Regions from separate parts of the Mesorhizobium sp. BR1-1-3 genome, predicted to be linked through region 1. Evidence: riboswitches for the same ligand, from Rfam matches in the RefSeq annotation. Region 1 holds a riboswitch; the other holds the start of a gene.
The links. Region 1 has a riboswitch for S-adenosylmethionine ahead of metX (homoserine O-acetyltransferase MetX). Riboswitches for the same ligand answer to the same signal wherever they lie in the genome.
Positions count from the first base shown of each region.

Region 2: another riboswitch for S-adenosylmethionine. It lies ahead of LB559_RS09585 (O-succinylhomoserine sulfhydrylase); the one in region 1 lies ahead of metX (homoserine O-acetyltransferase MetX).

Region 1 is NZ_JAIUIC010000006.1:124,009-127,898, forward strand. It holds gene LB559_RS15420 (prephenate/arogenate dehydrogenase family protein) at 1-18, opposite strand, end outside; gene hisC (histidinol-phosphate transaminase) at 24-1,133, opposite strand; SAM riboswitch at 1,271-1,348, shown strand; gene metX (homoserine O-acetyltransferase MetX) at 1,463-2,632, shown strand; gene metW (methionine biosynthesis protein MetW) at 2,691-3,305, shown strand; gene LB559_RS15440 (glycosyltransferase family 2 protein) at 3,466-3,890, shown strand, end outside.
Region 2 is NZ_JAIUIC010000003.1:474,540-478,429, reverse strand. It holds gene araD1 (AraD1 family protein) at 1-32, shown strand, start outside; gene LB559_RS09595 (ABC transporter substrate-binding protein) at 204-977, opposite strand; gene LB559_RS09590 (2'-deoxycytidine 5'-triphosphate deaminase) at 1,078-2,172, opposite strand; SAM riboswitch at 2,247-2,324, shown strand; gene LB559_RS09585 (O-succinylhomoserine sulfhydrylase) at 2,382-3,569, shown strand; gene LB559_RS09580 (ceramide glucosyltransferase) at 3,577-3,890, opposite strand, start outside.

The sequences.
Region 1 (3,890 bases):
AAACATCGGTGATGTCATGGTTTCTAGCTTTTCAGGAATGTCGTGAGAGCGGCGACAACGCCGCGATTGGCCTCTTCGGTACCGACGGTCATGCGCAGCGCGTTGGGAAAGCCATAGCCCGAAACGCGCCGCAATATATAGCCGCGCGCCGTCAGATAGTCGTCCGCCGCCGCTGCCGAATGTTTCTGGTCCTCGGGAAAATGAATGAGGATGAAATTGCCGACGCTGGGCGTCACCCGCAACCCAAGCTTTGTGAATTCCGCACTCAGCCAGGCCAGCCAGGTCTCGTTGTGCGCCACGCTGCGCTCGACATGGGCGCGATCGCGAATGGCGGCGATGCCGGCCTCGATCGCCGTCGCATTGACGTTGAAGGGGCCGCGCACGCGGTTGATGGCGTCGACGATGTGCATCGGCGCATACATCCAGCCGATCCGCGCGCCGCCGAGGCCGATCTTGGAGAAGGTCCGGGTCATCACCACGTTCTCTGCGCTGCCGACCAGTTCGATGCCGGCCTCATAGTCGTTGCGGCGAACATATTCGGCATAGGCCGCGTCGAGCACCAGAAGCACGTGCCTGGGCAGACCGGCATGCAGCCGGCGCACCTCCTGGAACGGCACATAGGTGCCGGTCGGATTGTTGGGATTGGCGAGGAACACGATCTTGGTACGCGGCGTGACGGCGGCCAGGATGGCGTCGATATCGGCGCGCTCGTCTGTTTCCTTGATCGTCACCGGAACGGCGCCCGCCGACTGGATGTAGATCTTGTAGACCATGAAGGCGTGTTCGGTGATGACGGCCTCGTCGCCGGGCGCCAGATAGGTCTGCGCCAGCAGGCCGAGGATCTCGTCGGAGCCGTTGGAGCAGATGATGTTCTGCGGGTTGAGGCCATGCACCTCGGCGATCGCTTCGCGCAGCCGCCTGGCGGTGCCATCTGGATAGACGTCAAGCTTTCCGGCAATCTCGCGCGCGGCTTCGATCGCCTTCGGTGAGGGCCCGAGCGGGTTCTCGTTGGAGGACAGCTTGTGGACCTTGGCGACGCCGGCAGGCGCCGTGCTCTTGCCCGGCACATAGGCGTCTATGTCCATGATGCCCGCGCGCGGGGTTGGACGTGCCTGGTCCGGTGTCTGGCTCATGTCGCAAAATCCGTCGAGAACGCTTCCTGAGGGAAGCCGCAGCGGAAATACAAGCCGTGGCCTGCAATGTCGAGAGGCGACAGCCTCCCGCCCAAGGCAGGCCGTTGACGCCGGCGCGCCACAGCCCTAGAAGGGGAGCGAACTTCCGTGGTGATTTGGCCGGTCGGCTTGCAGCCACGTTAAACAACTTGCTAAAGGGCCGTTTGCATCCTGTAACCGGCTTTGCGACCGCAATGCCGGTTTTTTGTTGTCCGCGCCGGCCGGACACCCGTATCGGCATCGACTTTCGACGAGTGCGATGCGTGGGCTCAAAGTGTGAGATGGATGTCATGGCCGTTCTGCGTGCCCGCAAAACCAACAACGAGATCGACCAACCGTCGAGCCCGGTTTTGCGTTTTGGATCCGACAAGCCGCTCAAGCTGGACGCCGGCACGCTGCTGTCACCGTTCCAGATCGCCTACCAGACCTATGGCACGCTGAACGATGCCCGCTCCAACGCCATCCTCGTCTGCCATGCGCTGACCGGAGACCAGCACGTCGCCAGCACCAATCCGGTGACCGGCAAGCCTGGCTGGTGGGAAGTGCTGATCGGCCCCGGCAAGATCATCGACACCAATCGTTTCTTCGTCATCTGCTCCAACGTCATCGGCGGTTGCCTTGGCTCCACCGGCCCGGCTTCGACCAATCCGGCCACCGGCAAGCCGTATGGGCTCGACCTGCCGATCATCACCATCCGCGACATGGTGCGGGCGCAACAGATGCTGATCGACCATTTCGGCATCGAGAAACTGTTTTGCGTGCTCGGCGGCTCGATGGGCGGCATGCAGGTGCTGGAATGGGCGTCGAGCTATCCGGAGCGCGTCTTCTCGGCGCTGCCGATCGCCACCGGCGCGCGCCATTCCTCGCAGAACATCGCCTTTCATGAGGTTGGCCGGCAGGCTGTTATGGCCGATCCGGACTGGCATGGCGGCAAATATTTCGAGCACGGCAAACGCCCGGAAAAGGGCCTGGCGGTAGCGCGCATGGCCGCCCACATCACTTACCTGTCGGAAGCCGCCCTGCACCGCAAGTTCGGCCGCAATCTGCAGGATCGCGAAGCGCTGACCTTCGGCTTCGACGCCGACTTCCAGATCGAAAGCTATCTTCGGCACCAGGGCATGACCTTCGTCGATCGCTTCGACGCCAATTCCTACCTCTACATGACGCGGTCGATGGACTATTTCGACCTCGCCGCAGACCATGGCGGCCGGTTGGCCGATGCCTTCGCCGGCACGAAAACCCGCTTCTGCTTGGTGTCGTTCACCTCGGATTGGCTGTTCCCGACCGAGGAGAGCCGCTCGATCGTGCATGCGCTCAACGCCGCCGGCGCATCGGTATCCTTCGTCGAGATCGAGACCGACCGTGGCCACGACGCATTCCTGCTCGACGAGCCGGAACTGTTTGCCGCCATTAACGGCTTCATCGGCTCGGCCGCCCGGGCGAGAGGGCTCAGCGCATGACCCGGAAAAATTGCAGGCTTTTCGGATCGGGATCATGCGCCAGGCGGGAGGCGAAGCCATGAGCGTCAACCGCGACCAGCGCGTCGACCTCGAAGTCGTCGCCAACCTCATCCCGCCACAGTCGCGCGTGCTCGATGTCGGCTCGGGCGACGGCTCGCTGCTCGAGCTGCTGCAGGACACCAAGCAGGTCGACGGCCGCGGACTCGAGCTGTCGCAGCGCGGCGTCAACGAATGTGTGGCGCGCGGCCTCTCGGTCATCCAGGGCGATGCCGACAAGGATCTCGAATTCTATCCCGACAAGGGCTTTGACTTCGTCGTCCTGTCGCAGACGCTGCAGGCCACCCGCAATCCCAAGCTGGTGCTGGACGAACTGCTCAGGATCGGCAACCGCGCCATCGTCTCCTTCCCCAATTTCGGCCATTGGCGTGTGCGCCTGTCGCTGTTCCTCAACGGCCGCATGCCGGTGACCAAGGACCTGCCCTATTCCTGGTACGACACGCCCAACATCCACTTCTGCACCATCCGCGATTTCGTCAATCTGTGCGACGAACTCGGCGCGACAGTCGAGAAGGCAACCGCCCTCGACGCCGCCGGCCAGAAGATCGGCCTGTCGATGCCGTGGTGGTTCTGGAACTTCTTCGGCCAGCAGGCAGTGTTCTTGCTGAAACGGTAATTTCCTCACCGATCAAAGACCCGACTCGCCAAGCAACAGTGTGTTTGGCGCCGAGCAAAGTCGCCCTGTATGACGATCGCGAACCAGTGTAAATGGCGTCGACTGTTTGACAGCGGGCTAGTGCGGCTATAGCCACACTGACGGCTCGGGGGGGCAAAAAATGGTCGAAGAACGCGCAACTTATTCACTCGTCGTCGAAATGGAGAATGCAAAATCGATCGACTGGGGCGAGATCGGCGTTGGGATGAAGGCCTTGGCTCGGGAAATCTCATCGGTTTCAGCAACCGGTTCAGCGCGACCAAGGATCGTCATCTCTCACGGCGGAGCAGAGTCGGACAAAGAGGCGTTGCGTCGTGAGATTTCGAATGAGGCCCCGCAGCTCGGTCAGGTTGCCGAACTCGTCTTCACAGCTTTCCCTGGCGGCCGATATTACGACCTGAAGAACAACGGTATGCTGGCATCGGACGGAGATATCGTCATCTTTCTGGATTCCGACGTGGTCGCGGAACCAGGATGGCTATCAGGACTGCTTGAACCCTTTGAAAACTCTGAAGTTATCTGCGCAAACGGATATACATACCTTTC
Region 2 (3,890 bases), on a different contig from region 1:
AGCCGGTGAAGGTGGCTGTGAAGGCGCTTTGAGAGCGCGCCTTTTCCTTCTCCCCAAGTGGGAGGTGGATCGGCGCGTTAGCGCCGAGACGGATGAGGGGTGTTCCAGCGGAGTGAGACGTTGGCGTTCCCTGGAACACCCCTCATCCGTCGCCTCCGGCGACACCTTCTCCCACAAGGGGAGAAGGAAAAGGCGCCTCTGCCTCAATAAATATCGAAGTCGAAATACTTGGCCTGGATCTTCTTGTAGGTGCCGTCGGCAACGATCGCGTCGATGGCCGCGTTGAGCTTGTCGCGCAGGGCCGTGTCGTCCAGGCGCACGGCGATGCCGGCCTGGGTCTCGGTGCCCTTGACGTCGCCGACCAGCTTGCAGCAGCCGTCGCTTGCCTTCTTCAGCCAATCCATCAGCACGAACTTGTCCGAGATCACGGCGTCAAGACGACCGTTGGTCAGGTCGGTGATCGCCTCTTCCTGGGTGGGATAGAGTTTGGCCTCCGCGCCCGCCTTGCCATATTCATTCTGGGCATAGTCGGCCTGCGTGGTCGAAGCCTGGGCACCGACCGTCTTGCCGGCAAGGGCCGCCGGTTCGGTCGAGGTGAGATCGGTGTCCTTCGGCGCCACCAGAGCCAGCGGTGTCGTATAATATTTGTTGGTGAAGGCGACCTGCTTCTTGCGCTCTTCGGTGATGCTCATCGAGGCGATGATGGCGTCGAATTTCTTGGCCTGCAAAGCGGGAATGATGCCGTCCCAGTCCTGGGTAACGATCTCGCATTCGACCTTCATCTGCGCGCACAGCGCATTGGCGATGTCGATGTCGAAGCCTTCGACCTTGCCGTCGGCGGTAATGGTGTTGAACGGCGGATAGGCGCCCTCGGTGCCGATCTTGATTTTTTCGGCTGCCTGCACCGACAGAGAGCCGGCCAGTGTTGCCAGCATGGCAGCGCCCGCCGCCGATATGACCCATTTCGAAAATCGCATTTTCTTGGTTCCCCTTGAACGCCGCCAGCTTGACGGGCGGCAAGGCAGCCAAGCATGGCGAGCCGGTACAGGCAAGTATTTTGCCTTGGGGCAATGAGGGTCAGCGCGCGGCGCGGAAATGCTTGGACAGCTTCAGGCCCTGCGCCTGGTAGTTGGAGCCGAGATCGGTACCGTAGAGTGCCTGCGGCCGCTTCAGCATATGCTCGTAGACCAGCCGGCCGACGATCTGGCCGTGGTCGAGGATGAACGGCACTTCATGGCTGCGCACTTCCAGCACCGCCCGGCTGCCGGTGCCGCCGGATGCGGAATGGCCGAAGCCCGGATCGAAGAAGCCGGCATAATGGACGCGGAATTCGCCGACCAGCGGATCGAAGGGCGTCATCTCGGCGGCGTAGAGCGGCGGCACATGCACCGCCTCCTGGCTGACGAGGATGTAGAATTCATCGGGGTCGAGCACCAGTTCGCCGGCGCCGCTCTTGTGGATCGGTTCCCAGAAGTCGACGACTTCCTGGGCCGCGCGCTTGTCGACATCGACGAGGCCGGTGTGATGCTTGCCGCGATAGCCGACCAAGCCGCTTTGATCGCCGTTGAGGTCGATCGACAGCGCGATGCCGCCGCCGGAAATGTTCGGCGGCTCGGTGGCGACCAGCATCTGCGTGCGATGCAGGTCGTGCAACTCGGCTTCCGAGAGCAGCGCATTGCCGATGCGGAAACGGATCTGCGACAGGCGCGACCCGGTGCGGACGACGATCGGGAAGGTGCGCGGGCTGACTTCCAGAAAGAGCGGGCCATGATAGCCGGCCGCGATCTTGTCGAACTCGTGGCCGCGATCGGTCATGACGCGGGTGAAGATGTCGAGCCGCCCGGTCGAACTCTTCGGATTGGCCGAGGCTGAAATGTCCGCCGGCAGCGCCAGGCTTTCAAGCAGGGGCACGATGTAGACGCAGCCGGTCTCCAGCACCGCGCCCTCGGCCAGATTGATCTCGTGCAGCTGCAGCCGGTCGAGCTTTTCCGAGACCTTGTGATTGGGGCCGGGCAGGAAGGAGGCGCGCACCCGCCAGGCCTTGTCGCCGAGCCTGAGATCGAGGCTGGCCGGCTGGATCTGGTCGGTGTCGAGCGCACGCGCCGACTTCAGCGCGCCGGACTGGAGCAGCGCCGATATGTCCTGGTCGGGAAGAATGCCTGTCTGCCGCAAGGCTCCACTCCTGCTTGGTACAAACCTCTTAATGAAGCCGGCAATTGACGCAAGCGCGGTGCGGGTCTAAAGGGTCGTTATCCCGTGGTGATTTGGCCGGTCGGCTTGCAGCCACGTTAAACAAGTCGCTAAAGGACCGTCGGGCCGCAAGGCCGTATGGACCGGTTGCGACTTTCGCGGCCGGTTTTTTTGTGTCTGGAAGAAAAGCGATGAGCACCAAGAAGCGCAACTGGAAGCCTCAGACGGCACTCGTGCACAGCGGAACGCTGCGTTCCGGTTTCGGCGAAACGTCAGAAGCGATCTATCTCACCCAAGGCTATGTCTACGAAACGGCGCAAGCCGCCGAAGCCCGTTTCAAGGGCGAAGAGCCGGGTTTCATCTATTCGCGCTACGCCAATCCGACCGTCGACATGTTCGAGAAGCGCATGTGCGCGCTGGAAGGTGCGGAAGACGCGCGCGCCACCGCGTCCGGCATGGCGGCGGTAACGGCCGCCCTTCTGTGCAGCGCCAAGGCCGGCGACCATATCGTGGCGGCACGCGCGCTGTTCGGCTCCTGCCGCTGGGTGGTCGAGACGCTGGCGCCGAGATACGGCATCGAGGCGACGCTGGTCGACGGCACCGACATCGCCAACTGGGAAAAGGCGGTCAAGCCGAACACCAAGCTGTTCTTCCTGGAAAGCCCGACCAATCCGACGCTGGAAGTGGTCGATATCGCCGCTGTCGCTTCGCTTGCCAATTCGATCGGCGCCAGGCTGATCGTCGACAATGTCTTCGCCACGCCCCTGCAGCAGAAGCCCTTGCAGCTCGGCGCCCATATCGTCGTCTATTCGGCGACCAAGCACATAGACGGCCAGGGGCGCTGTCTCGGCGGCGTCATCCTGTCGGACAAGAAGTGGATCGACGAGAACCTGCACGACTATTTCCGCCATACCGGCCCAAGCCTTTCGCCTTTCAACGCCTGGACGCTGCTGAAGGGCCTGGAAACGCTGCCGCTGCGCGTACGCCAGCAGACGGAAAGTGCCGGCCGGATCGCGGATTTTCTGGCCGAACGGCCGGAAATCGCGCGCGTCATCTATCCCGGCCGCGCCGACCATCCGCAGGCCGACATCGTCAAGAAGCAGATGTCGGGCGGCTCGACGCTGATCTGCCTGGACGTCAAGGGCGGCAAGCAGGCGGCCTTCGCCTTGCAGAACGCGCTCGACATCGTCCTGATCTCCAACAATCTCGGTGACGCCAAGAGCCTGATCACCCACCCGGCGACGACGACGCACAAAAATCTCAGCGACGAGGCGCGCGCCGAGCTCGGCATCGGGCCGGGCACGCTCAGGCTGTCGGTTGGCCTGGAGGATGCCGACGATCTGCTCGAGGACATCGCGCAGGCGCTGAAGGCCAGGTAGGAGGCCTTCAGGCGCCGGACGGCGTCTCTTCCAGCTCGGCCGTCTTGGTGCCGATGGTCATCGCATTGCCGCGCCAGTCGACGGCGCCGCCGAGCCAACCGCGCCCCCACATCGCCGGCAGGATCAGGTCGCGCGCCATGATCGCGGCGACCATGCGTGGCGACAGGTACCAGCCCTTGGACCAGGCCAGGGCGCACTCCGGAAGATAGAAGGCCGCCAGCACGGCAAGGGCGGTTGCCCAGAGGCTGAAGCCGGCGCTTGCCGCTGCAATCAGCGCAAGCACCAGCGGCACCACGGCGCCGGTCAGGATTTCGGGTGCGA